One region of the Nesterenkonia sp. NBAIMH1 genome, then DNA from elsewhere that is predicted to be linked to it. Evidence: predicted binding sites of a transcription regulator. Region 1 holds the regulator's gene; each other region holds the start of a gene.
The links. Region 1 encodes HspR, which represses chaperone genes until heat shock. Its sites were predicted from a motif close to AAGTTGAGTCNNNNNGACTCAACTT; they were not measured.
Positions count from the first base shown of each region.

Region 2: a site for HspR is predicted at 4,798-4,822, ahead of clpB (ATP-dependent chaperone ClpB). Genes of this name have one in related genera too.
Region 3: a site for HspR is predicted at 1,824-1,848, ahead of FS388_RS08990 (Hsp20/alpha crystallin family protein). Genes of this name have one in related genera too.

Region 1 is NZ_CP042335.1:889,838-900,290, forward strand. Features, by position in the region: gene FS388_RS12995 (hypothetical protein) at 1-50, opposite strand, end outside; gene FS388_RS04150 (BCCT family transporter) at 56-2,002, opposite strand; gene trmB (tRNA (guanosine(46)-N7)-methyltransferase TrmB) at 2,141-2,908, opposite strand; gene FS388_RS04160 (penicillin-binding transpeptidase domain-containing protein) at 2,908-4,833, opposite strand; gene FS388_RS04165 (heat shock protein transcriptional repressor HspR) at 4,897-5,325, opposite strand; gene FS388_RS04170 (DnaJ C-terminal domain-containing protein) at 5,340-6,290, opposite strand; gene FS388_RS04175 (nucleotide exchange factor GrpE) at 6,397-7,194, opposite strand; gene dnaK (molecular chaperone DnaK) at 7,206-9,074, opposite strand; gene FS388_RS04185 (thioesterase family protein) at 9,254-9,697, opposite strand; gene FS388_RS04190 (3-hydroxyacyl-CoA dehydrogenase NAD-binding domain-containing protein) at 9,684-10,453, opposite strand, start outside.
Region 2 is NZ_CP042335.1:1,227,573-1,238,025, forward strand. Features, by position in the region: gene FS388_RS05765 (hypothetical protein) at 1-142, shown strand, start outside; gene FS388_RS05770 (Sir2 family NAD-dependent protein deacetylase) at 125-1,135, opposite strand; gene FS388_RS05775 (DUF3073 domain-containing protein) at 1,113-1,310, opposite strand; gene FS388_RS05780 (septum formation family protein) at 1,459-2,148, shown strand; gene clpB (ATP-dependent chaperone ClpB) at 2,145-4,754, opposite strand; gene FS388_RS05790 (GntR family transcriptional regulator) at 5,417-5,779, shown strand; gene FS388_RS05795 (hypothetical protein) at 5,812-6,801, shown strand; gene FS388_RS05800 (TetR/AcrR family transcriptional regulator) at 6,954-7,538, opposite strand; gene FS388_RS05805 (hypothetical protein) at 7,631-7,948, shown strand; gene FS388_RS05810 (nuclear transport factor 2 family protein) at 7,998-8,450, shown strand; gene FS388_RS05815 (LysR family transcriptional regulator) at 8,570-9,559, opposite strand; gene FS388_RS05820 (PhzF family phenazine biosynthesis protein) at 9,643-10,453, shown strand, end outside.
Region 3 is NZ_CP042335.1:1,878,772-1,889,224, reverse strand. Features, by position in the region: gene FS388_RS09005 (YeeE/YedE family protein) at 1-206, opposite strand, end outside; gene FS388_RS09000 (TM2 domain-containing protein) at 437-886, shown strand; gene FS388_RS08995 (siderophore-interacting protein) at 931-1,761, opposite strand; gene FS388_RS08990 (Hsp20/alpha crystallin family protein) at 1,883-2,317, shown strand; gene purU (formyltetrahydrofolate deformylase) at 2,372-3,235, opposite strand; tRNA gene FS388_RS08980 (tRNA-Asn) at 3,351-3,422, opposite strand; gene FS388_RS08975 (TIGR00730 family Rossman fold protein) at 3,508-4,083, shown strand; gene FS388_RS08970 (SDR family oxidoreductase) at 4,101-4,811, opposite strand; gene FS388_RS08965 (TRAP transporter permease) at 4,838-7,000, opposite strand; gene FS388_RS08960 (TAXI family TRAP transporter solute-binding subunit) at 7,036-8,118, opposite strand; gene dapD (2,3,4,5-tetrahydropyridine-2,6-dicarboxylate N-succinyltransferase) at 8,297-9,244, shown strand; gene FS388_RS08950 (hypothetical protein) at 9,244-10,335, shown strand; gene FS388_RS08945 (citrate synthase) at 10,406-10,453, opposite strand, start outside.

The DNA.
Region 1 (10,453 bases):
GGAGGCAGAGGCCGGCGCCTCTGCGTCAGCAGTATCAGTGTCGCGGTCATACGATTCAGCTCCGCGGCGTCTCTGCATCCGGAGCGCCCTCGCCCTCCGGCTCCTTGGGGTCAGAGTCCTGCTCGGCGATGATCGCCTTGAACTCGCCGGTGGCAGGATCCCAGCCGTCGCCCCATTCGCCCGTCCTGTAGTTGTAGTCGACCGGCTCACCGTCCGCATTGGTGCGCTGGTACCAGTCGGTGTAGGCGGAGTCGGCGGAGTCGATGACAGCCCCGGCGCCCTGGCCGGGCTCGCTGGGCACCACTTCAAGAGCGAAGTTGTCCCCGTAGCGGTCCACGCCGTCGATCACGGCGTTGCGCATCGCCCGGTCGGCGTAGCGCAGCCGGATCGCTCGGGGGTCGGTCCGAAGCTCGCTGAACCAGGCGACGATGATGAGAAGGATGATCACTGCGAAGGGAGCAGCGGTGATGATGACCAGCTGCTGCAGGCCTTCCAGGGCAGACTCGTCTCCGAGCAGGAGCATGACCAGCGCGATGCCGGTCATCACCAGCCCCCAGAAGACGACGATGATCGAGCGGGGGTTCTGGCTTCCCTTGGAGGACAGCATGCCCATGACGGTCGAGGCAGAGTCCAGTGCGGTGATCGCAAAGACGAGCAGCACCGCAATGCTGAGGAGCGGAACCCAGGCCGCGAGCGCGGGCAGGTTCTCCACCACGGTGTAGAAGACTTCCGGCGGGGCCAGAGCAAGGTTCCCGTCCGCGTCGTCCTCGAACCCGGGATAGCCCTCGCTGCGCATCCACATCGCGGTGCCGCCCAGCACCCCGTAGGAGATGACCAGCAGCAGGGTGGGAATGGTGATCACACCCAGGACGAACTGGCGGATGGTGCGGCCCCGGGAGATGCGGGCGATGAAGATTCCGACGAACGGCGACCAGGAGATCCACCAGGCCCAGTAGTAGACGGTCCACCACGACTGGAACTCCTGCGTCTCTTCGCCCCAGGACGCCGAGCGGCTCATCATGTCAGGCAGGTTCCCGAGGTAGGACATCAGCCCGGACGGGAGCAGGTTGGCCAGGAAGAGGGTAGGCCCTGCGATGAAGACCAGGGCCACGACCCCCAGGGTCAGCACGATATTGATGTTCGAGAGGTAGCGGATGCCGCGTGCGACGCCCGATACGGCAGAGAGGATGAACCCGACGGCGAGCACGGCGATGATGACGATGAGTGCCGTATTTCCGGTCTCACCCCACCCGGTCACAATGGTCACGCCCTGCTGGACCTGCATCGTGGCGATGCCGACGGTGGCAGCCGTGCCGAAGAGCGTGGCGACGATCGCGAAGATGTCGACGATCTGTCCCGCGAAGCCTTCGGTGCGCCGCTTGCCGAAGAGCGTCTCGAAGATCGAGGACATCAGAAGCACCCGCCCGCGGCGGTAGGCGGCGTACGCGACGGCGCCGCCCACCAGGGCGTAGATCGCCCAGGCGTGGAAGCCCCAGTGGTAGAAGGTCTGCCCCAGCGAGTAGTGCAGGGCCTCTGTGGTTTCGGCCTCGTTGGTCATCGGCGGCGGGTCGGTGTAGTAGTCGAGGGGCTCTGATGGGCCGAAGAAGAGCACTCCGATCCCCAGTCCGGCGGCGAAGAGCATGGATATCCACGCGAAGGTGGAGAATTCCGGCTCCTCGTCGTCCTTGCCCAGGGGGATGCGCCCGTAGGACGAGAAGGCCAGGATGAGCATCACCACGAGGATGATGGCCGCAGTGATGTTGAACAGCCAGGAGACGTTGTAGGTGACCCAGGTGAATGCTGCGTCGGCGACGGAGGCGACCTGGGCCGGGGCGGTGAGCCCCCAGATGACGAACGCTACGGTGAGCGCTCCGGCGATGATGAGGACCAGCTTGTCCACGCTGTACCAGCGTCGCTGCTCGTCGATGCCGATGCCTGGCACCAGCGCCGGGTGGGTGTCGTGAGGGTAGTTCGGGCGCCTGTAGTCGAGCGTTCTCAGCATCCCGCCTGCACGGCGTGCTTCGGCTCCTAGACGACCGCGCCTGCTGGGGTCGGTATTATGCAGTTTTTCGTCCGACATTGTGCTTCTGACCTCAAGTGCGTGTGATTCTGAAATTTCATCCGGGGCTTCAGCCCCTGACTATACACAGACACGTGTGAACGTCAGATCAAATGACTTTCTCCCTGCCGCGCCTGCCTTGGCTTCGAAATCGGTCAGCACACGCCCGGCGAAGCGCGGCGCCCACCCGGCGTGCTCGTTGGCGAAATCGGGCGATTCGGTGAGGACTCGCCGAATCTGGACCGCATAGTGCGGCCAGTCGGTGGCCAGGCGGATGCGGCCTTCGGGCCGCATCGCGCGGGCGGCTTTGGCGGTGAAGGACGGCTGGATGAGCCGCCGTTTGTTGTGCTTCTTCTTGTGCCAGGGGTCGGGGAAGAAGATCCACAGTTCGTCCAGGTAGGCCGTGGGGATCAGATTGTCGAGCAGCTCCACCGCGTCGAGGCAGGCGACGCGGACGTTGGTGAGCCCTTCGCGGCGCACCCGCGCGGCCAGCTGGGCGGCTCCGGGCCTGTAGACCTCTGCGGCGATGAAGTCCCGGTGGGGGTTGGCCGCGGCTGCGGCCGCTACGGCCTCGCCGGAGCCGGATCCGATCTCCACGGTCAGGCTCCCGCCTGAGTCGACACTGTGGCTGCGGCCGAACTCCTCCTGCCAGTCGATGGTGAACCCTTCGGCCACGGAGGTGTCCCGGCTTCCGGCCGGAACATCGAGCAGCTCTCGCCCCAGCGCTGCGTCCCAGGCGCGCTGGTAGCTGGGCTTGAGCTGGTTCGAGCGGCGGACGAAGGAGAGCGGGCGGCGGTAGTGCTGCGGCGACGGCTCGGACGCGGGATCGGGTGCGGAAGTCTGTGGCATCAGTCGTCGAGGATATCCTGCGCGCCGACGAGGAACTCCCGCAGCAGGGGCCCGTTGTCCGTTGAGCCCCACTCTCCCTCCTCGAGGAAGATCGCTACAGCCAGGTCTCCTTGGAATCCGATGACCCAGGTGTGCGGCAGGTCCTCCCCGGACTCGGCGGTGCCTGTCTTGGCGTAGACACGCGCGCCGGGGATGGGGTCGAGGAAGTCCAGCGTGCCGTACGAGACGGTGCCCGCCATCAGCGCCTGCATCTGGGCGCCCTCCTCCTCGGTCAGGCCCGGTCCCGCATCGTCGTCCGGCTCCCCTGAGCCTTCCACCAGCCATGGGTGGACGGTCCGAGCATCGGCGATGGACGCGGCCACGGCCGCCATGCCGAGGGCGGAGGTCTGGACTGTTCCCTGCCCGAAGAGGTTTGCGGCGTGCTCGTTGAGCTCTGCGTCCTCAGGAACGGTGCCTTTGATGGCCGGCAGGCCGATGCCCACATCGTTGTTGATGCCGAGGTCCATTGCGGCCTGCCGCAGGTCCGCTGAGCTGACCTCGTCGTGGGACGCCGCGAACACGGTGTTGCAGGAGTGGGCGACGGCCTCTGCGAAGGTGATGCTTCCGGTCTCGTCGTATCCTGCGACGTTGCGGAACTCCTGGCCGTGCACGGTCACGCTGGTGGGACAGCTGATGGTCGAGTCCGCGCTGAGACCGTCTCTGAGCATGGCCAGTGAGGACACCATCTTGAAGGTGGACCCCGGCGCATAGGCCGATTGGGTGGCCGCCTCCACAGCCGACTCATCGGGGCTGTGGCTGGCCGACGCGAGGATCCCCCCGTCGGAGGGTCGGACGGCCACGATTCCTGCGGTGGTGTCCTGGTCTGCGGCAATGTCCTGTGCGAGATTCTGCAGACGCGGGAGGAGGCTGGTGCTCACGTCTCCTCCGGCCTCCGGCTCAGTGGAGAAGAGAGTCTCCTCCCCGCGGTAGATCCTCACTCCGGGGGTGCCCCGCAGGGTCTGCTCGTGGACGGCCTGGAGGCCCGACGTGCCCACCGTCTGTCCGACCTGCAGCGTGGGATCCTCCTCCAGGTGCTCGGCCGTCACGGGGCCGACCCGGCCCAGCAGCAGCGGGGCGAAGTCCGGACTGTCGGCCAAGGACATCTGGGACTCCTGCCAATGCACCCCCGGGATGTCCTCCACATCGTCGACCGTCACATGGCCCCCCTCGCGGCGCACGGTGATGGCCTCGACGAAGGCCTCATCGCCGTAGGCCTCAACCTGCTCGGCGTAGGATGCGGCGTCGATGCCGACAGCGTCGGCCAGCTGACGGGCCGACGCCTCCAGCTCGTCGTCCTCATCCGCTCCGAACTGGGTCTTGTCCACGCCCAGGATCACCACGTCGCGGTTGTAGACCATCGCGCGGCCCTCACCGTCCATGATCCGTCCCCGGTCGGCTGCGGCGGTGCTGACGCCGATCTCCTCGTGCCCCTGATACTCCGGAAGGAAGAGGTCGTACTCTCCGTCCAGATACCAGGTCTCAGACTCCTCGTGGTATGTCAGAGCGGCTTCGGTGACGTAGTCCCACTCCTCGTCCTCGACGCCGAGGGCCTCGAGGTCCCAGGCATGGAGGTAGGTGACGACCGCACTCGGAGCCCGCGGGGACTCCTCGGGCGGAACATCGAGCTCCGTCTCCTGGACCTCGACCTGCACGGACAGCTCGTCGAGGGAGTCATGCAGCCGATCGGCGGCGGTGTTCAGGGACTGGAGATCGCCCGAGGCGAGCGGCACGCCTTCGAGGTCTCCCTGCTGAAGAGCGTCGGCGAGCTGCTCGGCCGCAGGGCCGAGGCTCTCAGCCGGATCAGGCTCCTCCGAGCAGGCCGACAGCAGCGCAGATGCGGCCGCGGCCGCGGCGAGCAGTGGAAGTCGTCCCCACGAAAGTTTCACCTGACCAGTATGGGCCAGCGGACGGACATGCCGGCGCACCGTTGCGGGGCGTCGGAGGGCGGGCTACGCCGAGCGGCGGAAGAGGACTATCTCGCGGCTGGCGGGACGGGGCCGCTGCCCTCGGGCCATGGTGACGACGTCGCCGTGGGGCCCGACGGCGAAGACCCTGGACCCTCCGCTGCGCTGGATCTCTCTGAGCTGGTTCTGCAGCTCAGCGACTTCGTCCTCGAGCTCTTCGACGTGGTTCTGGAGCGCGATGATCCGCCGGATCCCCTCCAGCGAGACTCCTTCTTGGGAGAGCTGCTGAATCTGGCGGAGCTGGTCGATGTCGTAGGCAGAGTATCTGCGGTGGCGGCCTCCTTGCCGCTTGGGCGTGACCAGGCCCATGCGATCGTACTGCCGCAGGGTCTGAGGGTGCATGTCGGCCAGTTCGGCCGCGACGGATATGACGAAGAAGGGCGCGTGACGGTTGGACCTCGCATGCGGGGGCATCGAAGGCTCAGGCCTCACAGCGCCGCCCTCCCCTCCAGACCGGACCGGGGGTCGATGCCGGATGTGGCGTCCTGATATGCCCTGACCGCTTCCATCGCCTCGTCGGGCAGGTCCTTGGGCACCGCCACATCGACGACGACCAGCATGTCGCCCTGATGCTTCTTGGTTCTGATCCCTTGGCCTTTGAGCCTCAGGGTTCGCCCTGAGGAGGTGCCGGCCGGGATGCGGATCCGGACCTTCTCTCCGTGGACCGTCGGGACTTCTGCGGTGGCGCCGAGGACAGCTTCGTCGAAGCTCACGGGCAGGTGGATGCGGATGTTGTCGCCGTCGCGCTCATAGAAGGGATGCGCGGTGATGGAGACCTCGACAAGAAGATCTCCGCTGCCGCCGGGGCCCTGAGAGCCTTTGCCTTTGACCCGGACCTTCTGTCCCTCTTTGACGCCCGGAGGAATCCGGACATCGATCACGCTGCCGTTGGGCTCGCGGAGCCCGACAGTGGTGCCGCGCACGGCACCTTTGAACGAGATGGTGGTCTTCGCGGTGCGGTCCGACCCCTTCGGGGCGGCTCCGGCACTGCCGAAGCGTCCGCCGAAGAGGTCCTCGAAGCCGCCGCCGGAGAATGTCCCGGCACCGCCGCTGCGGCCGAATCTGTCTCCGAAGAGCCCGCCGAACATGTCTTCGAAGCCGCCTGCTGAGCCCGGTCCGGCACCGCCCGAAAAGCGGGCGCCGGAGCCCATGGCGCGGATCTGGTCGTACTCGCGCCGCTTCTCCGGATCAGACAGAACCGTGTGCGCTTCAGAGATGTCCTTGAACCGCTGCTCAGCGCTGGGGTCGTCCGGATTCTTGTCCGGATGGTTCTCGCGGGCGAGCCGACGATATGCCTTCTTGATCTCTTCGGCCGTGGCGTCCTTGGAGACGCCCAATACTTTGTAGAAATCCTTTTCGAGCCACTCCTGCGAAGCCATCAGGCGCCTCCTCTCTGCTGTACGGGGTCTTCAGCTGAGCTCCCGCCGGCCCGATCAGCGGATGAGCCGCTGTGGGGGGCCGGCGGGCTGCTCAGCTGCGATCGGCTCATTCCGAGCCGGAGCTGACGATCACCTGAGCTGCGCGCAGCAGCCGATCGCCGATGCGGTAGCCGGAGCGGACGACGACTGCGACGTGCTCAGCCTCAATCTCATCGCTGGCCTGCTGCATGATCGCCTCATGCTCGTTGGGGTCGAAGGGAATGCCCACTTCGCCGACCCGCTCGAGGCCCTGCTGAGCCAGGACGGTCTCCAGGCGCTCCGCAATGTGTGCGAACGGACCCTCCTGGAGCTCTCCGGCCTGACGTGCTCCGGAGATGTCGTCCAGGACCGGCATGAGCTCGGAGATGAACTGGCCCTTGACCCGCTCCTTCTCCGATGACCGGTCACGGTCCACGCGCCGCCGGTAGTTCTGGTACTCGGCGGTGACGCGGCGGAGGTCCTCCTCCAGCTCAGCCTCGCGGCTGTAGCCGGACTCTTCGAGCATCTCCTCCGCAGCCTCGATGCGCTCTGCGGGCTCGGTCTCGACTCCGCCGGCGACCTCGTCAAGGCCCACTTCGCGCAGCTCCGGGTCCTCAGCGAGCTCCGGGTTCTCGGCGAGGGGGTCGGGCTGAGTGCCCTCCTGGCCTGCCGCCTCCTGGTGAGCCTGCTGGATCTCTTCGGCGCCCTGCGGCGCGTCCCGGAGAATCCGTTCGGCTTCAGCCAGGGGGTCTGCCGCCGGGTCGGCGGCCGCGGCCTGCTCGTCGTCGAAGCCTCCCTGGCCCTCGGCCTGCTGACCGTCGGAGGGTGCGGGGTTCTCCGGAATGCCGTCTTCGCCCTTTTCGGGGTTGAACTGGTCCTTAGCCATGCAGGCTCTCCTTACTTGTTCTCGGACTCGGAGGACTCGTCCTCGTCGACCACTTCAGCGTCGACGATGTCCTCGTCCTCCTGGCCGGGAGCGTCCGCCCCTGGTGCGCTCTCAGCGCCTGCTTCGGCGCCCTGGGCGTAGAGGGCTTCGCCGATCTTGCCCTGCGAAGCCTGGAGCTTCTCGAACGCGGCCTTGATCTCTTCGTCGTTGTCCTCGCCCTCGAGCGCCTTCTTCACGGCGTCCACGTCGGCCTGAACCTCGTTCTTGACGTCCTCCGGCAGCTTCTCGTCGTTCTCCTTGATCAGCTTGTCGACGGAGTAGGCGGCGGACTCTGCCGCGTTGCGCTGCTCGGCAGCCTCGCGGCGCTTCTTGTCCTCCTCGGCGTGAGCCTCGGCGTCGGCCACCATGCGCTCGATGTCCTCCTTCTCCAGGGAGGTGCCGCCGGTGATCTTCATCGACTGCTCGGTGCCGGTGCCCTTGTCCTTGGCGGACACGTGGACGATGCCGTTGGCGTCGATGTCGAAGGTGACCTCGATCTGCGGCATGCCGCGCGGTGCGGGGGCGATGCCCGTGAGCTCGAACGTGCCCAGTGGCTTGTTGTCACGGGTGAACTCGCGCTCGCCCTGGAATACCTGGATGGCCACGGAGGGCTGGTTGTCCTCCGCGGTCGAGAACACCTCGGACTTCTTCGTGGGGATGGCGGTGTTGCGCTCGATGAGCTTGGTCATGACACCGCCCTTGGTCTCGATGCCGAGCGACAGGGGCGTGACGTCGATGAGCAGCACGTCCTTGCGCTCACCGGAGAGGACGCCGGCCTGCAGTGCGGCACCCATGGCCACCACCTCGTCCGGGTTCACGGTCTTGTTCGCGTCCTTGCCGGAGAGCTGCTTGACGAGATCTGCGACTGCGGGCATACGCGTCGAGCCTCCGACGAGGATGACGTGATCGATCTCGCTGATCTTCACGCCGGCTTCGGTGATCGCATCGTTGAACGGCTTCTTGGTGCGCTCGAGCAGGTCCGAGGTCATGTCCTCGAACTTGGCGCGGGAGAGGGTCTCGTTCACGTGCACCGGGACGCCGTCGTTCTGGGTGGCGTAGGGGATGTTGATCGTGGCGGAGGTGGCGGAGGAGAGCTCCTTCTTCGCACGCTCAGCCTCCTCCTTCAGGCGAGGCACGGCGATGGAGTCCTTGGAGAGGTCAACGCCCTCCTTCTGCTTCACCTGCTGAACGAGCCAGTCCATGATGCGCTGGTCCCAGTCGTCGCCGCCGAGCCTGTTGTCGCCGGCGGTGGAGCGCACCTGGATGGTGGAGAAGTCGTCCTCGTCCTTGGCCACCTCGAGCAGGGACACGTCGAATGTGCCGCCGCCGAGGTCGAAGACGAGAATGAGCTCTTCCTCGTTGCCCTTGTCCAGCCCGTACGCAAGAGCTGCTGCGGTGGGCTCGTTGACGATGCGGGAGACGTTGAGGCCGGCGATCTCGCCTGCCTCCTTGGTCGCCTGACGCTCGGCGTCGTTGAAGTATGCGGGGACGGTGATGACGGCGTCCGTCACGTCCTCGCCGAGGTAGGACTCGGCGTCGTGCTTGAGCTTCATCAGCGTGCGGGCGCTGATCTCCTGCGGGGTGTACTTCTTCTCGTCGACCTCGGTGCTCCAGTCAGTGCCCATGTGGCGCTTGATGGAGGCGTATGTGCGGTCCGGGTTGGAGACGGCCTGACGGCGGGCGACCTCGCCCACGAGGACCTCGCCGGACTTGGAGAAGCCGACGACTGAGGGGGTGGTGCGCGCACCCTCGGCGTTTGCGATGACGGCGGGCTCGCCGCCCTCCAGCACGGAGACCACGGAGTTGGTGGTACCCAGATCGATTCCTACTGCACGTGCCATGTGCGGGCTCCTTTCGAAGAGACTCAACCATGTATTGAGCGGTACGAGCTCAAGTTTTCATCCCGGGAATGGGAGTGTCAACTCGACTTGAGCCGACCCGACTCAACTTTGCTCTGACACGAACGGAACGCCGTGCCTCGCGGGTTTATTTCCCACGCACAGGTCCGGCCAGGACCACCTCACATGCGCACTGCTCTGCCGACCCAATCCGGCCGGCCGCTCCCGCACATCGCCATACGCTCCCGCACCTCGCTGGGGAAAGGCTGAGCGCCGGCAGGCTCCCCGCCCACGTGCACGCCGAGCATCTCCTCGGTCGCCACGAGGCGGCCGGAGTCGTCGTGCATCTCATGGGCGAGGTGGAGCTTGCGGTCCCCTGTGCCGACGATCGCTGTGCGGACAGCGAGCCCGGCACCCTGCGGCACCTCCTGGAGGTACCGCACGTGGGTCTCGACGGTGTACAGGGAAGCACCCTCGCGCTGCCGGTAGGCGGCGTCCATCCCGAGGGCCTCCATCGCCTGGTCGGTGGCAAAGCCGAAGACCAGCACGTAGTAGGCCTCTGAGAGATGCCCGTTGTAGTCGATCCACTCCTCACGGACCGCCGTGCGGTACTCAGGAAGGTCCACGGCGCATCCCCTCAATCATGCGACGCAGGGCGATGATCCCGCGGTCCCGCTCCTGCATCAGCTCGGTGACAGGACGAGCATCTTCGACCGTGCAGCCATCCACCACATCGTCCCGCAGCCGCTCCGTGAGCTCAGGAGCGTCCAGTCGCGTCCACGGAGACTTCAGGGACGGTCCGAAATGGTCCAGCATGTGCGCCATGCCGCCCTCGCCGCCGGCCAGATGGAAGGTGAGCATGGGCCCCTGGAATGGCCAGCGAAGCCCGGGACCCTCGGTGATGGATCGGTCGATCTGCTCCACCGTGGCCTCACCGTTGTCCACCATGTGCAGGGCTTCCCGCCACAGGGCCTCCTGGAGCCGGTTGGCGATGAAGCCGGGCACCTCACGGTCCATGGTGATCACTGATTTGCCGATGCGCTCGTAGAAGTCAGCCGCCCACTGGACCGCCTCAGCGGAGGTGCGCTCACCTCCGACCACCTCCACCAGGGGAATCAGGTAGGGCGGGTTGAAAGGATGGCCCACGACGAACCGCTCCGGACGCTCAGCGTTCAGCGCCATCTCCGTCATCGAGTATCCGGAGGTGGAGGAGCCGATGACGATGCCCGGATCCGCCGCAGCGTCGAGCCTTGCCAGCAGCTGCTGCTTGAGCTGCAGCACCTCCGGCGCCGACTCCTGAACGAACTGGACGCCTTCGAGGGCCTCCCTGAGGTCCGTGTGGAAGCTGAGACCCTCCCGAGAAGCGTCCTCGTGCAGCCCCA
Region 2 (10,453 bases), 340 kb from region 1:
GGCTGCGTCCGCCGTCATCCTGCCGCTGGGAATCGTCCAGGCCACTTCCGTACGCGCCTTCGACGCGCAGTACAGGGAGTACTGCCGCACCGGCCTGCTCCCGGCCACCACAGGCCGGCAGCGGTCAGAGGGTGCGGCTTAGCTCCTCCAGGGCGGGGGCGATGCGGGTGCGCCAGCGGAAGTCGGCTTTGGCGTCGGCGCGGGAGGGGCCTCCGTTGACGACGGCGATGGGCTTGTTCGCTCGGTGCATCTTCAGCGCGATGGAGAATCCGCTCATCACCGCCATGGAGCTGCCCACGACGAGGAGTGCTGAGGCCTGCGCCACGAGCTCGTCGACGGCGGCTTTGCGCTCTTCGGGCACGCTCTCGCCGAAGTAGACCACGTCGGGCTTCAGGGTGTCGGCGCCGCACGTCTGGCAGCCCACCAGGGTGAACTCTTCGACCCAGGACTGGTCGAGGGTGACGTCGCCGTCTGGGTTGACGTTCTCGGCGGCGACCATGGCCGCTTCGGCGTAGCCGGGGTTGGCGTCCTCAAGCCTGAGGTCCAGGGCGCGGCGGTCTTCGATGCCGCCGCAGGTCAGGCAGGTGACCTGGTCGAGGTTGCCGTGCAGTGCCACGACCCGGCTCATGGCCTGCTGAGCGTCGCGGGGCTGGTCATCGGAGGTGCGCATGCTCAGGGCTGCTGCGGCTTGGTCGTGCAGGCCGTCGACGTTCTGGGTGACCAGCCCGGAGAGCACGCCGGACTGCTGCCAGGCGGCCAGGCAATGATGCGCGGGGTTCGGCTCAGCGGCGCCCATGTGCCGCCAGCCGACGAAGGATCGGGCCCAATAGCGGTGCCGGGATGCGGAGTCGTACCGGAATTCCTGGTAGGTCATCGGCCGGTGACGGTGCAGCGACCCGGCGGGTCCCCGGTAGTCGGGGATGCCGGAGTCGGTGGAGACCCCCGCCCCGGTGACGCAGAGGACTGAGCCCTCGCCGAGAAGCGCGGCAATGCCGGCTCTCGCCGTTTCCGGGGGCTGCGGCTCCGCTGAGTCTTCGACGATGCGGGCTATCGACCTCAGGGCTGCGGCATGCGCGCGCTCAGCCTGCTGAGTGAAAACCGGGGAGCCAGCGTCAGCGCTGGTCCCCTGCGTCATCGGCGTCGAACTCATCGGCGTAGGGGTCGTCATCAGACTCGATCCCGGTGTCCTCGGTCTCTCCGCGGGACTGTGCGAGCTCCCGCTCCAGAGCCGACAGATCAGTGTCCGGGGTGAAGTACTTGATCTCCCGTGCCTGCTTGGTTGCTTTAGCCTTCTGACGGCCACGCCCCATGAGCGGGACCCCCTTAACATCTACTCATGCCGCGGCGGAACGTCGGAAGGTTCACCACGGGCTTGACTGTTCAGATGATGTGCTTCGTGCCCCCTAAGTTAGCATGAGGCGTCCCGTTGCGTCGCACCGATCGGAAGGCTCCGCCTGGATGACTGAGGACTCCCCAAGCCCCTCCGAGAGCACTCCTGCGGCATCGCGCCGGGAGCGTCGCGCGCAGACCGAGCACGGGGTTCAGCTCAACGCGATTCCCTTCCTGATCGCCGGCGGCCTGGTGGTCCTGCTGACCATGGGGCTGCTGTGGTGGTTCGTCATTCGGGAGCCCGCTGAGGAGGAGTCTGAGGGCTGGGACTGGGTGGAGGAGCCGGCGGACGGCGTCCACGCCCGTGACGTTCCTGCCGAGGACTGGGAGACCGGCTGGTGCCTGGTCGGCTATGAGGACGAGGACGAGCCCGCTGACGTGGTGGACTGCGAGCGCCCCTATGACGTGCAGGTGGTGCTGCGGCAGAACATCTCCGACGGCGCCTATCCGGGTGACGTGGAGGTGGCCGACACTGCGCACGAGTGGTGCCACGATGACCTTCGCCTCGATGAGGAGGCGGCCGCCGAGGCTGAGCATGACTTGGCGGTGCGCCTGTGGCACCCCACCGAGTCCACGTGGGACGACGGTGACCGCCTGGTCTCCTGCTTCCTCACCCGCAGTGATGACGGCCCTCTGACGGGCGACTTTGTGCTGGATGAGGAGGAGCAGGAGGACGAGGACGGGGATGCTGAGGCCGACGTGTCCGTCTCAGCTGACCCGCGGGACGATGAGGCGGACGACGCCGACGACGAGGACTAGCTGGCGACCCTTCGCACGGTGAGCCCGTGCGATGACCCTTCCTGCAGCGCCAGCTCGTTGCGGTCGACCTCGACGGTGTCGCCGTCGACGATCGCGCCGCTGAGCAGGGCCTTGGCGAGCTGGTCGCCGATCTCCCGCTGGATGAGCCGGCGCAGCGGCCGTGCCCCGTAGGCGGGGTCGTAGCCGGTGAAGCCGAGCCATTCCTTGGCGGCGGAGGTGACCTGCAGGGTGAGGCGCCGTGAGGCCAGCCGCTCCTGCAGGGACCTGATCTGAATGTCGACGATGGAGGTCAGCTGCTCCATGCCGAGCGGGTCGAACAGGACGGTGTCGTCGAGCCGGTTGAGGAACTCGGGCTTGAAGGCGCTGTTCACCACGCTCATCACCTGTTCGCGCTTGGTGGCCTCGTCGGTGGTCTGGTCGACGAGGTACTGGCTGCCCAGGTTGGAGGTGAGGATGAGCACCGTGTTGCGGAAGTCGACGGTGCGGCCCTGCCCGTCGGTGAGGCGGCCGTCGTCGAGGACCTGCAGGAGGATGTCGAACACCTCGGGGTGGGCTTTCTCGACCTCGTCGAGCAGCACCACCGAGTAGGGGCGGCGGCGGACGGCTTCGGTGAGCTGGCCGCCTTCGTCGTAGCCGACGTAGCCGGGGGGCGCTCCGACCAGCCGTGCGGTGGAGTGCTTCTCGGCGTATTCGGACATGTCGATGCGGACCATGGAGCGCTCGTCCTCGAAGAGGAATTCGGCGAGCGCTTTGGCCAGCTCGGTCTTGCCGACGCCGGTGGGGCCGAGGAACAGGAAGGAGCCGGTGGGCCGGTCGGGGTCGGCCACGCCGGTGCGGGCGCGGCGGACTGCGTCGGCGACGGCGGTGACGGCGCGCTTCTGCCCGATGAGCCGGGAGCCGATCTGCTCCTCCATGGCGAGCAGCTTCTCGGTCTCTCCGGCCAACAGGCGTCCGGCGGGGATGCCGGTCCATGCGGCGATGACTTCGGCAATGGCGTCGGAGTCGACGCGCTCGGGCACCATGCGGTCCTGCTTGTCGGCGGACTGCTCGGCGGCCTCGGCGGCTTCGAGCTGCTTTTCGAGCTCGGGGATTTCGCCGTAGCGGATGCGGCCGAGTTCGGCGAGGTTGCCTTCGCGCTCTGCCCGCTCCTCGGCGGACTTGAGCTCGTCGCGCTTGGCGCGCAGCTCACCGGCGCTGACGTGGGTGGCCCGCTCGGCCTCCCACCGGGCTTGGAGCTCGGCGAGCTTCTCGGTCTTGTCGGCGAGCTCTGCCCGGAGGACCTCGAGGCGTTCTTTGGAGGCGTCGTCGGCTTCCTTCTCGAGCCACTCCTCTTCGGCTTTGAGCCGCTTGACGGCACGGTCGAGCTCGTCGATCTCGACGGGGTTGGAGTCGATCTCCATCTTCAGGCGGGAGGCGGCTTCGTCGACGAGGTCGATGGCTTTGTCGGGCAGCTGCCGGGCGGTGATGTACCGGTCGGAGAGGGTGGCCGCGGAGATCAGCGCGGCGTCGGCGATCTCGACGCCGTGGTGGGCTTCGTACTTCTCCTTGATGCCGCGCAGGATGGCCACCGTGTCTTCGACGCTGGGCTCACCGACGTACACCTGCTGGAACCGGCGTTCCAGGGCGGCGTCGGTTTCGATGTTCTCGCGGTACTCGTCGAGGGTGGTGGCGCCGATGAGCCGCAGCTCGCCGCGGGCAAGCATGGGCTTGAGCATGTTGCCGGCGTCCATGGAACCGTCGGAGGTTCCGCCTGCGCCGACGACGGTGTGGATCTCGTCGATGAAGCTGATGATCTGACCGTCGGCGGCTTTGATCTCATCGAGCACTGCTTTGAGGCGCTCCTCGAATTCGCCGCGGTATTTGGAGCCGGCGACCATGGCGCCGAGGTCGAGGCTGATCAGGGTCTTGCCTTTGAGCGCGTTGGGCACGTCGCCCTGTTCGATGCGCTGGGCGAGGCCTTCGACGACGGCGGTCTTGCCGACGCCGGGGTCCCCGATGAGCACGGGGTTGTTCTTGGTGCGCCGGGAGAGCACCTGGACGACGCGGCGGATTTCGGAGTCTCGTCCGATGACGGGGTCGAGTTTGCGCTCTTTGGCGAGGGCTGTGAGGTCGGTGCCGTATTTGGAGAGGGCTTCGGAGGTGGCTTCTGGGTTCACACTGTCTCCTGGCTGGCCGGCACGGATGTTCTCTGCGGCCTTGAGTATGTCTTGGGGGCTAGCTCCGCCGCGGCGGATGGCCTCTGCGGTGTCCTGTGCTTCGGTGGCCAGGGCGTGCAGGAGGTGCTCAGCGGAGGTGTAGGTGTGGCCTGCGTTGCCGGCGTTGCGCTGGGCGGCGTTGAGCACTGCTGCGAAGCCGGGGCTCCCCTGGGTGGAGGCGGCGTTGCCGAGCTGGGGGAGCTTGCTGATGAGGTCGGAGGCGTTCCTGCTGACTGCTTCCGGGTCCCCGCCTGCGGCTCGGAGCACCTGGACGGCGAGGGACTCGGGGGTGTCCATGAGTGCTTTGAGCAGGTGGGCGGGCTCAACCCGGGGGTTCTTCACCTGTTCGGCGTAGGAGATGGCGGCCGATACGGCCTCGCGGGACTTTTCGGTGAGCTTGTCAACGTCCATGGCCTTGCGGCCCCCTTTCAGTCATGTCGACAACGACGAGTGAAACTTGAGTCATTCACACTCAACTTAGGGTGCGTCACGTTTATTCCGTCACCGTTCCGCCGAAGCGCCACGATGAGGTGTGGATTCTCGTGCAAGTTGGCAAATTCTCACTTTCGTGGCCACCGTTCGTCGTCGCGGGGACGACTTGGGAACAGCACCCCAGCGCCGCCCAAATTGTTGACGGTCTTCTGTGCCGAACTCCACCCGGCCACGCGAAGCAACGAAGTTATCTCTCTTCTAACAGCTACGAGCCACCGCTGGCTGGTAGACGAGAGCTTTCTCAAAGGTCGCCTACGGGTTGCACGTAAGCCGATCCCTCAGCGGGCACTCCCCCACCCCAAAACCACTCCATATTGCGAGTCGCAGCAATAAGTGGCGGTTTATTCGTAGCCATGAATGTCAGCCCTACTGCGTGTCGGACGATGACCCTTCGTGCAGTGGGGCGGGCAGGTCCGGCTCGCCGGGTCTCCCACACATGGGTTATGGGACACGTCTGCCGCGGTCTGCGGCCAACACCGTTTGGATCTAATGGTGGTCACGACGGTCCCCTATAGCCTGGTTCGCAGAACGCCAACCTCTGACTATTGTTATAATTGGTCTATAACAACTAAAGTTAATTCATGCTGTTTCGGGTGGATACCAGTTCAGGCCAGCCGCTCTTCGAGCAGTTGGCGTCCCAGGTCCGGCTGGCAGTGCTATCCGGTGATCTACCCAATGGTGAGCGCCTTCCCTCGGCCCGGGAGGTGGCAGAGTCGCTTCAGGTCAATCAGCACACCGTGCTCCACGCTTACCAATCGTTGCGCGACGAAGGCCTCATTGACCTGCGGCGAGGCCGAGGAGCGGTGGTCACTGCCAGTACGTCGGACCAATATCAAGGATTGGCACAATCCCTGGAAGCAGTGCGGGAAGAAGCCCGACGCCTGGGAGTGCCACTTTCAGCAGTCGCCAAAATGATCGAGCAACCTACAGGGGAAACTGCATGAGGGCATCAGAGACGACCACTCAGACCCCTGCTATGCCCTATCTGGGCCGGCGACTTGTGTGGGGCGTTCTTCTGCCGGTGCTTGTGACCGGCGCAGCATTCGTGCTGGCATTCCGTTGGTTGCCCCGTCTTCCTGGAGATGTGGCACTGCACTGGGGAGATGAGGTAAACCGCAGCGGGCCGATCGATGAGTTGCTGTGGACCAACGGGGGCATGGCCATCCTGAGTTTGGTGACGCTCGCTGTCTTCGCGCTGACTACCGGGAGAACATCGTTGGTGCGCCGCTTGGTGCTGGGTCTCGCGATGGGCCAGTCGGTGTTCTTCGCAGGGCTCCTGCTGGCTCCCTTGGCAGCTCAGCTCGACACTGAATCCGGCACGGTACCGCAAGGCTTCGACGCATACGTGATGAGCGCCGTAGTTCTCGGGCTCTTGGCGGGTGCCGCGGCTGCCTTGACTGCGGGGAGTGATGCAAGGCTTCCGGCGACGGGGCCAGTAGCAGGAGACAAAGCCGAGCTTGGTACCCACGAACGCGCAGTGTGGATCAAGCGGGTGACTCCGACCCCGAAATTCGTCGTCGTCGGCGCCCTCGTAGGAACCGCCGTCTTGGGGATTCTAGCTTGGACTTCCTGGCTCAGTGGCTCCTGGTTCGGATTCATACTAGGAGTGGTAATCCTGGCCCTGGTGTCCACCATGTTGGTCTGGCGAGTGAAAGTTGATTCTCAAGGTCTGACTGCTCAAGCGATCCTGGGGTGGCCTCGACTCCATGTTCCGGCAGACGAGGTCGAGGGAGCCGAGTCGAGTGGTGGCCAGTCCTCTCCGGGAGTTTGGTGGCTGGGGAATTCGCACCTCACTCCCACACAGCCCAGTGGGACGGTGGGGGTGATCATTCGCGGCGGGGAAGCTGTCGACATCTCTCGAAGTGGCGAGCGGCGCGTGGTCATCACCGTCAATGATGCCTCCACTGGCGCCTCGCTCCTGAGGGCTTTGGCTCAACGAAACCGCGCCTGTCACGAGACTGGGTAGTCGACGGTCCCCGTCCCAGTTCCTTGGTTGTGGGGCGGACCTCACGAGCAGGCTTCCGGTGTGGATCGCAGCGATAAGTGGCGGTCTATTCGCAGCGTTTGATGTCACCCCGCTGCGCGCAAGCCGATCGTTCACCGCACACCGGTGAACGATTAGTTCATGGCGTTCTCGAAGACGCTAACCAGCTCATCGGCGAGGGTTGACGCATCGGCACCGCCGCCTGCGTTCTGCAGTGCGCCATCGCGGACAAGAGCGACGAGTCCGTGAGCGAATGCCCAGCTCACCAGAGCCCGCGCGGGCGGGACAACCTCGGACTGCCTCTCGGCGACCTCGATCGCACTGGTCGCTGACGCCAGGATCCCGATGCTCTCCGCCTGCGCCCGCTTCAGCGCGGGATCCTCCGGATGGAGCTCGTTCGGGCGGAACATCAACTCGAACAGAGCCGGATGCTCCAAACCGAAGCGCACGTACGCCCGCCCCAAATCTCCCAGGCGCGGCTTTTCATCGGCGACGGCCGACCGGAGGGAGTCGGTTAGCTCAGCGAACCCTTCCGACGCGATCACCGTCAACAGGCTCGCCCGGTCACCGAAGAAATACTTCGGTGCCGCATGAGACACCTCCGCCCGTCGAGCGATACCACGCAGACTCACCCCAGCAAGCCCCCGCTCTGCGAGTTCCGCGCGCGCCGCGTCGATGAGCCGAGCACGGGCGTCGGCGGAGGCGAGTTGGGAGGTCATAGGAAGAGTCTCTCGATTTGCGCTTGACACTGTCAACTTCAGGCCGCATCGTTGTATTACTTGACAGCGTCAACCAAACGAAGGGCTCCGTTATGACGACCATCACCGCTACCCGTTCCATCGCCTCCCGCGGCAGCATCCGCTCCATTGCCTCCGCGGCGTCACGCGAGTCGATCGCCTCCGTCGCCAGCGCCGGCCCTGCCGCATCGGCGGCGTCCTTCTACTCCGCCTTCAGCGCCGCGTCATTTTTCAGCGCCGTGTCACTCGGGTCCATGTTCTCCTTCGGCTCCCTCTTCTCGATCAGCTCCATTGGATCGGTGCTCTCGATCGGATCCGTCGGGCAGGTCGGCGCCGTCTTCGGCGTCCCGGCACTCCCCGCCCTTCATGCCGCCGCCGGCCTCGCCGCGTAGCCCCACCTTCAGCCATCGACGTCCACACATACACAGAGGACATCCCGCCATGTACCACGCGCTCGTGAAGCGGCTCGCCGCGAAGAACTTCGAGCTCATCAACACCAAGGGCCACACCGAGCTCCTCGCCTCCTGTACCTCCGACATCAGCCACCGGTTCGGCGGCGACCACGCACTCGGCGGCCAACGCCACAGCAGAGAAGCCCTCGGGAAGTGGCTCGACCGGCTCGGGAGGCTCGTCCCCACCCTCCACCTCACCATCACCGACATGTGGATCAAGGGCACACCCTGGAACACCACCGTCATCATCCGCTGGACCGGTACCGCGACCTTCCCCGACGGGGCCCCTTACCACCAGCACGGCGTCCACGTCGTCACCCTCCGCTGGGGAAAGGCCACCGCCATCGACGCCAACGAAGACTCCCAGGCCGTCGTCCAGATGATGACCGCCCTCGCCGCCACCGGCATCACCGAAGCCCACGCCGAACCCATCCTGAACTGACCCCAACACTGGGTGACAATGTTCAATCGGGGATCCCTCAGCGGGCACTTGGTCGATTCCCACAAGACTTCGAACCTCCACCACGCTGAGCCGCTGTCCTGAAGCCACAGAATGCACTGTCACGAAGCATCTCGGCCGAAATCACACGAGAGACCCGGGGCTTGCACAGGCAACAAGTGACCCCCTGGCCCGACCTGAACATTTGACCCACCCAGCGCGGCGCTCGATGGCACTCCAGCCGCATCGATGATGGCTTCAGACACTTTCTGGACTGCAAGGGACTGGGAGCGGCGCGGATCAACGACAAGTCTCAAAGGATAATCCGGACGCGGCAGTCCCGGTACCCTTGCGATGCCTTCAGGACGAGCCATGCACGCCGCAACTGGGAGCACGGCAAGCCCCAGACCCGCCTCAACACACGCCCGAGCTGCCTCGATGCTGCCGAAGCGAGTCACCCGCGGGGCCCTCGACAGTCCTTCTGAGAGATCCCTGTACAAAGCATCCGAGTAGCCACAGCCGTCCTCGAGCAGATAGAAGACCTCGTCGGAGAGTTCTGACCACTCCACCGATTTCTGCTGCGTCAACGGGTGTCCCTGGGCAGCGAAAACGGCTACCTGCTCATAGCCGACCACGTCGATGTCAAGCCGAGAGGTGGGCGGTGCTTCCTCAACAATGAGGCCAATGTCGAGGCTGCGATCTGAGACCCCCGCCATGGAAGCTCTCGTGTCCGAGGGGACCAAATGCAAGTTGATACGCGGATACTGCTTCCGAATCTCGGCGATCACGGAGGGAAGGCGATACGCACAGATCGACTCGGGAGCCCCCACGACCACGTCACCCTGTGGCTCTCTCTCCTGACCGCGGACCGCTAGTGCCATTGAATGCTCGATGTCCAGAAGCTGCTGCGCCTGTTCATGAATCCGTTTGGCAGCTTCCGTCAGGTGAGCCCCGGTCGGTGTGCGCTCAAACAGGCGCGCACCAAGCTCACGCTCCAGCAGCTTCACACGGGCGGTGACCGTGGACTGCGCCAGGTAAAGCTCGTCAGCTGCGGCTGTGAAGTTTTTCCACCGAGCCACGGAGAGGAAAGTCTTCAGCAACGATGTGTCCATGCACCTAGATTATCGGGAACACTGATGCAGTACATCGGAAACTATCGTTGGATTCGATTGATCAGCTCGAGCAGACTTGGCACATGGACGAGATCCTTCATTATTCTGCTTTCACCTCCGACCCCTCGGGAGGCAACCCCGCCGGAATTGTTCTCGATGCTCAGAATCTCTCCGACGAAGATCGGCAAGACCTGGCGTCACAGGTTGGTTACTCTGAGAGCGCCTTTGTGGACTCCGGCCCTACTGCCGGTGTGTACCGCGTCCGTTTCTTCAGTCCACTCGCTGAGGTGGCCTTTTGCGGGCACGCCACGATCGCAACGGCCGTCGCACTAGCGCACCGATTCGGCGTTGGCGATGTGGTGTTCGAAACGTTGGCAGGGCCCATCCCAGTAACAACCCAGACCGTCGATGGGGTTGTCCGGGCAACGCTGACCAGCACCGAGACGCGGAGTCGACCAGCTTCCGCCTGGCAGATTCAGTATGTGCTCGACGCGCTGGGGTGGTCTGCAGAGGATCTCTCGACTGAATTTCCACCCCATGAAGCTTTCGGTGGGGAAACCCATCTTGTTCTGGTCACGGGGTCTCGTCGACGGCTGGCCGACGTCAAGTATGACTTCGCGGCGCTGAAGGCGATCATGCAGGACTACCGGTGGACGACTGTGCAACTGGTGTGGTTCGAGAACGAACATCTGGCGCACTCCAGAAACTTGTTTCCTGTCGGCGGTGTGGTGGAGGATCCGGCAACTGGCGCTGCGGCCGCGGCCCTGGGAGGTTACCTACGCAGCCTCGGCCGCGTACAAGGGAGACTCGAACTGACAATCCTGCAAGGTCAAGACATGGGCAGACCTAGCCGGCTCGACGTCGTGGCTCAAGCCGATTCCAAACGCGTCACTG
Region 3 (10,453 bases), 990 kb from region 1:
AGCACGGCGAAGTACACGCCCCGCTCAGCGCCTTCGCGCAGTGCGTTGGAGAAGAAGACCCAGGCCAGCAGGCCGGCAGCAAGCAGAAGGAACACTGAGATTCTGCGGGCCTGGGGCGACTGTGCGGGGTCGGGGACGGGAGGCGCCGCACATGTGGGGGCCGGTTGGAAGATCGAGGAGTCGATCCGGGTTCTGTTGGTCGGCATAGCGGGGAGGAAGCTCCTTCGTGGAACGAGCGGTGAGGGAGGGGGGTCGCGGCGCAGCGCTGCGGCAGGCCACAGAACAGTAGGGCACTGCGCTCTCCGCGTCGAGAGCCGCCGTCATACGCATTCACATGCCTACGCCTCACGGGAGAGCCGCATCCCCGAGTACCATGGATTTCAGGAGTCGGAAGGCCGACTCAGCCGATCAGCGATGCGACAGGAAGCGAGCGCCCGTGGGCCCGGACTACGACCTCGACGAGCTGTACGCGAACACCTACACCGAAGAGGATCGGCTCGCTCACCGGAACCGCCCGATCAGCGGCAAGCGATTCGTCATCGCGTGGGCAGCGGCCGTGGTGGGCGGCTTGGTCGGTGCCCAGCGCTGGTACCTGGGGCTGTTCGCCACGGCTGCCGTGAAGACTCTGCTCTTCGGCCTGGCACTGATGCTCTTCGCAGTGGACCAGATAGGGCCAGCGCTCGCCGCGATGTCGATCACCGGCGCCTGGACCATCATTGACCTGTTCCTTCTCCTGTCAGGCACCATGAGAGACAGAAGAGATCATGAGCTGGCCGGCTATGAGAGGTGGGCCGGGCCGTGCGCAGCCGTCACCGTCCTGCTCTTCGCGGGAATGCTGGTGGTGGCACTGGTCATGGGCACAAGTTCAGGCGTCGCCGGGAGTTAGCCCAGCGCTTCCCACCCCCTCCGCGCGAAGACTCCGCTCAGCGGCTAGTCGTCGTCGATCTGGCCAGCGGGCGTCTTCTTCTCGGCTTGGAAGTCCTGCTCCTTGCGCCCATAGGCCCAGTAGGCAGAGATCGAGAGCTCCTTGCGGTTGAGGCCCCGCTCCTTCACCAGATGGCGACGGATCTCCTTCATCTGGGCCCGTTCGCCGTGCACGAAGGCCTGCACGTCTCCCGGCGGCAGCTCGGTGCGACGGATCTCATCGGCCAGGACCGTCGTCTCCGGCGTGAAGTCAGCACCACGGTACAGCCACCTGACCTCGACTCCGGCCGGCGCGTCGATCTGCTGACGCTCCTCCTCGCTTCGCACTTCGACCAGTACGAGGCCTGAGGCATCCAGCGACATCGACTCGACGGATCGTGCGATCGCCGGCAGTGCGGCCTCATCGCCGGCGAGCAGATGCCAGTCCGCGTCCGGCCTCGGAGAATATCCGGATCCGGGGCCGAAGAAGCTGATCGGGTCGCCCGGCTGAGCACGCTCAGCCCATGGGCCCGCGAGGCCTTCGTCGCCGTGGGTGACGAAGTCCACCCAGATCTGCTCCGCCTCGCGGTCGATGTGGCGGATGGTGTACGTGCGCGTCGTCGGCATCTGATGCTTGGGCAGCCGGTCCCGCAGGGCCTCCATGTCGAACGGGGGCTCCAGGCCGAGCGAGGGGTCGGCGAAGAGGAGCTTGATGTATTGGTCGGTGTCCTCTTTGAACTCGATGGCGCGGAAATCCTGCCCGCCGAGGACAAGGCGGACCATATGAGGGCTGAGCTGCTCGCGGCTGACCACGTGGAGCAGAGTCTGGCGGCGAATCTTGCGCGGCTTGTCCGACATAAGGTCACCCTAACCGCGATCGCTCGAACCAGCACGGTGCGAACCTGTCTGCGACCCCAAAGAAGTTGAGCGGAACCTGCTTATGTTTGGAATAGTCGGGGACCCGATTCAGTTTTCTACAGTGACCGTCGAAGATGACGGCCCACTGAGCCAGGAGGTCCAGCGCACCTCCGGGTTCGTCCCGGCCCTCGATGCCCGCCGCGAGGAGGACGACCTCGTCCTCGCCGCAGACCTGCCGGGCATGGACGCTGAGTCCGACGTGACCGTCGAGCTCTCCGGCCGGAACCTCACGATCTCCGGGGAACGTCGCTCCGCCCATGAGGCGGACGGTCTGCGCGAGATTCGCTACGGCACCTTCTCACGCACGGTGAGCCTTCCGTCCGACGTCGACCAGGACTCCATCAGCGCCGGCTATGAGAACGGAGTGCTGACGGTCCGGGTGCCGGGCGTATACGCCGAGGACAGGCCCCGCAGGATCCGGATCAGCACCGGCGGCTCAGGCGCCGACGGCGTCGAGCCGAACCAGGAGAAGGACCACACGCGGATCGACGCCTGACAGGTCCCTCCCCCGACTGACGGGCCGCTCCTCACGGGGCGGCCCGTCAGCTCATCAGAACACGACGGTGGTCCTCCCGTGGCGCAGGACCCTGTCCTGGCAGTGCCACTTCACCGCACGGGAGAGCACTGCACGCTCGACATCGGCGCCGTACCGGGTCAGCTGGGCTACGTCGTCCGCGTGGGAGACGCGAATGACGTCCTGCTCGATGATGGGACCCTCGTCGAGGTCTTCGGTGACGTAGTGGGCCGTGGCGCCGATGAGCTTCACGCCGCGGTCCTTCGCCTTCTGATACGGGCCCGCGCCGATGAAGGCCGGCAGGAAGCTGTGGTGGATGTTGATGACGGGCGCGCCCACCGCATCCAAGAACTCCGGGGACAGAATCTGCATATAGCGGGCCAGAACCACGAGGTCCACGTTTCCTCCGAGCAGCTCCAGGTGCTTCGACTCTGCCTCGGCCTTGGACGCCGGAGTGGCGGGGACGTGGAAGAACGGGATCCCGAAGGTGCGCACGTCCTCGGCGAGATCCGGGTGATTGGAGACGACCATGGCGATGTCCATGGGCAGCTCACCCCGCCGATGCCGCCACAGCAGGTCAAGAAGGCAGTGGTCGGTCTTGGAGGCGAAGATCGCCACTCGCTTGCGGCGCGCAGTGTCGTGAAGCGACCACTTCATGCCGAACCGGTTCGCAAGCCGCTCCTGGATCGCCTGCTCCAGCTGCGGGCGCACCGCAGCGAGGCCGGGGAGACGGAAGACTGTCCGCTGGAAGAAACGTCCCCCCTCGGGGTCAGTTGAGTACTGGTCCAAGGTGATGATGTTCCCGCCCAGATCGGCGATGGTCTGCGAGACCGCGGCGACGATGCCGGGCTGGTCCGGGCAGGAGATGATGAGGCGTGCGATGTCGGCGGAGTCTGTCACAGCGCTCCATCCTAGTATTCGGGCCCGGGCCGGCGCCCCTGCAGTGAGCCGACGATTCCCCACCAGACGACAAGAGGCCCCCGCCGATCACGACGGAGGCCTCCTAGAGAACTCGCTCCCCCAGCTGGATTCGAACCAGCAACCGCTCGATTAACAGTCGAGTGCTCTGCCGTTGAGCTATGGAGGAATGGGACTTAGAAATCTTAGCAGGAACGACGCATCGGCGCGAAATCGATCGATCCATCGCGAAGTCCCCTCATAGGATGAGCGGCGTGGCTGAACTGAACCGTCTCACCGTATTCACCGGCAGCGCCTCCGGAGCCGATCTGGCCTACCAGCGCGAGACCCGTCGGCTGGGCGCGGCGCTGGCCGAGGCCGACGTCGAGGTCGTCTACGGCGGGGGCAAGGTGGGACTGATGGGCCAGATCGCCGACTCGACCCTGGAGGCCGGCGGACGTGTCACCGGTGTGATCCCGGAGGTGCTGGTGAGCCGAGAGGTCGCACACCGAGGGCTCACCGAGCTGGAGATCGTCGAGGACATGCACGCCCGCAAGGCCCGCATGGCGGAGCTCGGAGACGCGTTCGTCACCCTTCCCGGCGGGATGGGAACCCTGGAGGAGCTCTTCGAAGCCTGGACCTGGCAGTACCTGGGGCTGCACACCAAACCTGTGGCCCTCTACGGCACCAAGAGGTTCTGGGACCCGCTGGTGGAGATGATCGACCACCAGGTCGCCGAGGGCTTCATCGCCGAATGGCGGCGCGACGCCCTCGTCGTCGCCGACACCCCAGACGAGCTCATCTCCACGCTGCGGGCGTGGACCCTCAGCGACTATGAGCCGCGCTCATGAGTGAGCAGGCCTGAGCCTCAGCGCTTCTGGGCGACGGGCCGGATGACCAGCTCCTCAACCGTCGACGCCGGATCGAGCTCCACCGCGGTGCGGACTGTCTCAGCGATCGACTGCGGCGAGACATAGATGCTGCCGTCGTAGTCGGTGCTGCCCGACTGCTGCTGCAGAGCCACCTGCATGTCCGTGTCCACCCGGCCGGGGTGGATGGAGGTGACCCTCACCTGGCCGCGCTCCTCCTCCCGCAGCGAATCGGTGAAGGCCCGCAGGGCGAACTTGCTGCCAGAGTACATCGCACTGTTGACCCGAGCCACAAAGCCTGAGCCCGAATTGATCGACACCACCTGACCGCGTGAGGCCCTCAGCAGCGGCAGAGCTGCGCGCGTGAGCTCCGCCACGGCAAACAGGTTCACGCTGAACATGCGCTGCCACTCCTCTGCCGATGCTTCGGCCACCGGCTGCAGCCAGGCCACACCGGCGCTGTGGACCAGGACATCCAGGCGAGTCAGATTCAGCTGCGCGAACGCATCCGCGATCGAACCGACGTCGCTCAGATCCGCCGTCCAGCCGGAGGCATCGAACCCTGCCCGAGTCAGCTCCTCCGCGGCGCTCCGCACCCGCTCTGCATCGGAGCCTCCGACGATGATGCGGTGATCACGGCCCAGATCCGCCGCGATAGCACCGCCGATTCCGCGTGTTCCGCCGGTGATGAGAGCAACCTTGTCAGCCATAGGCCCACCCTAGACGACCGGTCGGGTCATGCGGGAGCGGCAGCGGCACGTGCGGGAGACTCCTCATCAGACTCACCGGGTCCGCCGCCCCGACGACGACGCACCGCCTGCGAGGCGACTGCCAGCCCGAAGAGGACCATGCCGGCAACGGAGATCAGCATGTCCGGATACACGAGCAGGGCACCGCCGACCATCAGCAGCACACGCTCGATCACCACAGCACGCATCAGGAGGTACCCGCCCAGGCCTGACGCGAGACCGACGAGCCCGAGGATCGTCATGGCCAGGTACCTCAGCGTCTCATCCCACGTTCCCTGGAGAAGCAGCGCCGGCTGAAGAATGAAGGCATACGGGATGATGAACCCCGCAAATGCGATCTTCAGCGCCGTCACGCCGGCGGCCATCGGATTCGCGTGAGCGATGCCCGCGCCGGCGTAGGCGGCCAGACAGACGGGCGGCGTGATGTCAGCCAGAATTCCGAAGAAGAAGACGAACATGTGCGCAGCGATCATCGGCACATCGAAGTTCGAGTACAGGATGGGTGCGGCCACCGTGGCGGTCACCACGTAGTTCGCTGTGGTCGGAAGGCCCATGCCCAGCACGATGCAGGCGATCATCACGAAGAACAGCACGAGCAGGAAGTTCCCGCCGGCGATCTGGATCAGCCCCGATCCAAGCTGGCTGCCCAACCCTGTCGACGTCACGGTTCCGGCCACAATGCCGGCCGTAGCACATGCTGCGATGACCGGCAGGGCCGTCCGGGCGCCGGCGATGAACATCTCGATCACTGCGTGAAGCAGAGCCAGGAGCAGCTTGCCCGTCTCCACGACGGGGCTCCGGCCCTCCTGAGATGCCTGCGCGATCACCGGGATGAAGTTCTGGAATGTGGCCCGGATCAGGCCGATCGCCAGCGCTGTGCCGATGCCGAAGAGCGCGGCACGCATGGCGCTCATTCCTGAGAGCAGGGTTGCGATGATCACCACCAGCGGCAGCAGCATATCCATGCGCAGCAGCAGGGAGCGCCAGGCCGGCAGCTCGGAGGGATCCATGCCCTTGAGCCCGTTGCGCTTGGCCTCGAAGTGGATGGAGAGCAGGGCGCCGAGGAAGTACAGGCCTGCGGGGATGATGGCTATGACGATGAGCTCGTTGTACTCCACCTCGGCCACGTTCTGAGCCATGATGAAGGCTGCGGCTCCCATGATCGGCGGCATCAGCTGACCGCCGGTGGACGCGGTGGCTTCCGTCGCGGCCGCCACATGCGGCTTGAAGCCGGCCTTCTTCATGATGGGGATGGTGAAGGAGCCCGAGGCGACCGTGTTCGCCACGGAGGAACCGGAGATCATGCCCTGCAGCCCCGAGGCGCCCACCGCAGCCTTGGCGGGTCCTCCCGAATATTTGCCGGCCGCTCGGAAGGCCAGGTCGTTGAAGAACTGCCCGATGTTGGTGCGCATCAGCACCACAGCGAAGAACAGGAACAGGAAGATGAAGTTGGCTGAGACTTGGATCGGGGTGCCGAAGATTCCCTGGCCGGAGCTGAGGAAGAGATTGGTGCCCACCTCCGTCCAGTCCTGCCCTCGGTGGGAGAACATCGGAAGGTTCTCCCCGTAGACGGCGTAGGCCAGTGCCAGGCCCGCGATGATCACGATCGGCAGACCGACGCAGCGGCGTGTGGCTTCGAGGACCAGGGCAACGCCGAAGAGCGCCACCATGATGTCCTGGTCTTCGAAGCCGACCAGCTGAACTCGGTTGGAGACCAGGTGGTCATAGTTGAAGAAGATGTAGGTGCTGCAGTAGACCGAGGCGCCCGCCAGGATGATGTCGTACCAGGGCACCCCGCGGTGGCGCCCCACAACCAGGCTCAGCGCTGGGCTGCTGCTCTCCGGGGTGTGCAGAAGCCGCTTAGAGGCTGGGTAGAGCAGGAAGATCAGAGCAAGGGCCCCTGCCACATGCAGGGACCCATGCATCCATGTGTTGTACGGGCGGTAGAACGCCGAGAAGAGGTGGTACGCGGTGAAGACCACCGCGATTCCCCCGACGAGCCACCCCCACCAGCCGAGCTCCGTACGGAACCGGCTGGAAATGTCATGCTCGCGCAGGATGTCTTCGGCGCTCTCCTCAGCAGCAGCCCCGGGCTTGACGTCCTCAGGGAACGCTCCAGCCCGGGGCTGCTCTGCCGCAGTTCTATTCACAGCGGTGCCGCTCAGTCAGAGATGGGGAGGTCGACTCACGCATCCTCGTCAGCTTCAGCCTCGTCGTCGGCATCCTCAGGGGATTCGTCGCCGTCCTCCGCCTCGATGCCCTGCTCCTCGAAGTAGCGCTCAGCGCCGGGGTGCAGCGGAATGTCGCCGATGCCGAGAAGAGCCTCGTCAATGTCGATGCTCTCACCCTGTGCCACGGACACGTCGTCGACGTTGTCGAACAGCGCAGCCGTGATGTCGTAGGCGAGATCCTCACTGACCTGCGTGGTGGAGGCCACCAGCGCCGCGAAGACGGAGAGGGTTGTGACGTCTTCCTCAAGGAAGTCGTACGCGTCGGAGTCGATGGTGTAGGCCTCGTACAGGCCGCCTTCGGCGATCTCCTCGGCGTCATCCTGCGGCAGGGAGAGCAGGCTGGTGTCGGTGGACTGCGCCAGCTCGGTCAGTGATCCGACGGGCACGCCGACCACGAACATGGATGCGTCGATCTGACCGTCGGCCAGCATCTCGGTGGAGTCGCCGAACTCGGTCTCCTCAGGGGTGTAGTCGATGTCGTAGTGCTCAAGGATCGCGTCGGAGATGTCACGCGTTCCGGATCCGACATCGCCCACAGCGATCGTGGCGCCGTCGAGGTCCTCGATGGAGTCGATTCCGGCGTCGTCGCGGACCACAATGTGCATGGCCTCGGGGTAGAGGTTGGCGATCCAGCCGACATTGTCGACGGTCACGAACTCTTCGTCCTCGTCATCCTCGCTGATGTCCAGCTCTCCGTTGACGGCGTTGGCCGCAGTGTCGTTCTGCGACAGCCCGAGCTGAGACGCCTCCTGCAGGATGCGGCCCAGGTTCTCCACCGAACCGCCGGACTCCACGTAGTTCACCGTGGCGTCGGTTTCGTTCTCGAAGATGGTGGAAAGGTCGCCGCCGAGGGGGTAGTAGGCACCGCCGGTGCCGCCGGTGGTGAACTCGAGGTCGTCGATGAAGTCACCCTCGTCGCCCGTCTCAACCTCGCCGTCTCCGTTGTCTCCGTTGTCTTCGGCGTCATCGCCGTTGCCGCAGGCTGCCAGGGCAGTCATGGCGGCGATGGCGGTCATTCCGGCGGTGAGTCGAGTCATTCGACGGACGCTCATACGGGTTCCTCCTGCAAGTGATGGTGCGCTCCCAGCTGAACATCAGCCGAGACTAGGGTTCACACAGGCTATGCGACCAGACCCGTCCGCGACCAGCTGGGAAGTGATCCGAAACACAACCGTTACACAGGAGCTGCTCCACCCCCTGGATAGGATGGGCGGCATGACTTCACGCATTGCTTCCGGACATGGCCTGGCCACCGTCACCGACGAGGGGACCGTTCTCGACACGTGGTTCCCCGAGCCCTCGCTGACGACGCTGGCTGAGAACACCGATGAGGCGCTGCTCGCATCCCTGCAGGACGCGGAGAGCACCGACCCCGCACGAGGCGTGCGAACCCAGGCTGTTTCCGTGGAGGCCGACCTCGACTCCCCCGCCGCCTCCACCGAAGACGTGTGGCTGCGGCTGCACCTGCTCTCCACCCGGCGCGCCCGCCCCAACACCATCAACCTCGACGGAATCTTCGGATACCTGACGAACGTGGTGTGGACGAACTTCGGTCCCTGCGCGGTGGAAGGGTTTGAGAGCACCCGGCTGAAGCTGCGGGCGCGCGGACACGTCACCGTGCACTCGATCGACAAGTTCCCCCGGCTGGTGGACTACGTGACTCCCACCGGCGTTCGCATCGCCGACGCCGATCGAGTCCGACTCGGCGCGCACTTGGCCGAAGGCACCACGGTCATGCATGAGGGCTTCGTGAACTTCAACGCCGGGACCCTCGGCGCCTCCATGGTGGAGGGACGGATCAGCGCAGGCGTCATCATCGGGGACGGCACCGATGTGGGCGGCGGTGCCAGCATCATGGGCACCCTCTCCGGCGGAGGGAAGGAAAAAATCACTCTCGGTGAGCGGGTCCTCCTGGGAGCGAACTCTGGTGTGGGCATCAGCCTGGGCGACGACTGCGTCGTCGAGGCCGGGCTCTACGTCACCGCAGGCACCAAAGTCTCTGTCCTGGACCAGGGCCGCAGCGTCACCGACGTGGTCAAGGCCTCACAGCTCTCCGGTGTGCCGGGGCTGCTCTTCGTGCGCAACTCCACCAGCGGCACAGTGGAGGCTTCGCCGCGGCAGGGCCAGAAGGTGGAGCTCAACGAAGCGCTGCACAAGAACTGATGGCACCGCGCTCCCGGCCGCCTCGTGACGCGGCGGCGACCCGCTCCATGGCCCGGCGACGACGGCGCCGCCGGGCGCTGGCCGCGCTGGCGCTGACAGGCGCCCTTATCGCGGGAACGGCCTACGGCGCCTGGCGCTACATCGATGAGAACGAGTACCTCCTGGACGAGCACTGTGAAGCAGTGGTCGCGGGGGAGACTCAGCGCCTGAGTCCCGCCCAGGCCTACAGTGCGGCCTTCCTCAGCGCCTCAGCGGCAGAACGAGGCCTGCCTCCGGAGGCAGCCCTCCACGCCATCGCCATCTCCCTGCAGGAGACGGATCTCGAGCTGCGGGAGGATGAGGGCGAACTGGGCGAGCGCGTGCTGTTCGCCCGAGGAGTGGGCAGCTGGGCCGGCGAGGGATCGGCCGAGGGCACGCCTATCGACTCAGCGGGCTTCTACGATCTGCTGGAGGAGCGCGCCGCAGCTGAGGACGTCGATGAGGACGAAGACAGCGAGGACGAGGACGCGGTCGTCTGGGAGCCCGACATGCCTCTCGATGAGGCGTCTGAGGCGCTACTCAGGCCGCACAACCCTCAGTTCTACCCTGAGCACAGGTCCCGAGCTGAGACGTTCCTCTCACCCCTGGCCGGACAGTCGGAAGCGAGCCTGACGTGCACCCTCTCCCAGCTGGAGGATGAGATCCCCTCCCCCGACCCTCAGGGGGTCTCCGAAGAGCTCGTGGCCCTCCTTCCTGCGGCCCTCGAGATCCCAAGCACCGAGTACGAGGGCGACGAGGAGGACGAGGAGGCAGAGGACTTCGATCCCGAGCCGATTCCGGAAGGCATCGTCGACCTTGAGGGATCCTCCGAGAGCGGCATCGTGACGGTGACGCCCCCCGAGAATTCGGAGCTGCTGGATGAGGGCTACAGCATGGACTGGATGCTGGCCCACTGGGCGGTGGCGTCCGCACGGGAGTACGGCATCCAGACGGTGGAGCTCGATTCCCGCATGTGGGATCGCGACGCTGCCGGGTGGACCGATTCATCCCGCGAGGACGTGGCTGAGAATACGGTCCGCATCGGCTTCGACCGTGACTGGGATGAGGAGTGACGAGGAGCTCCTGACCATGAGAGATGCCCCGGCCGATCGGCCGGGGCATCTCTCATGGTGCGGACTGTGCTCAGGAGGGGTACTCGCGCTCCTCGTAGCCTGTGTAGAGCTGACGAGG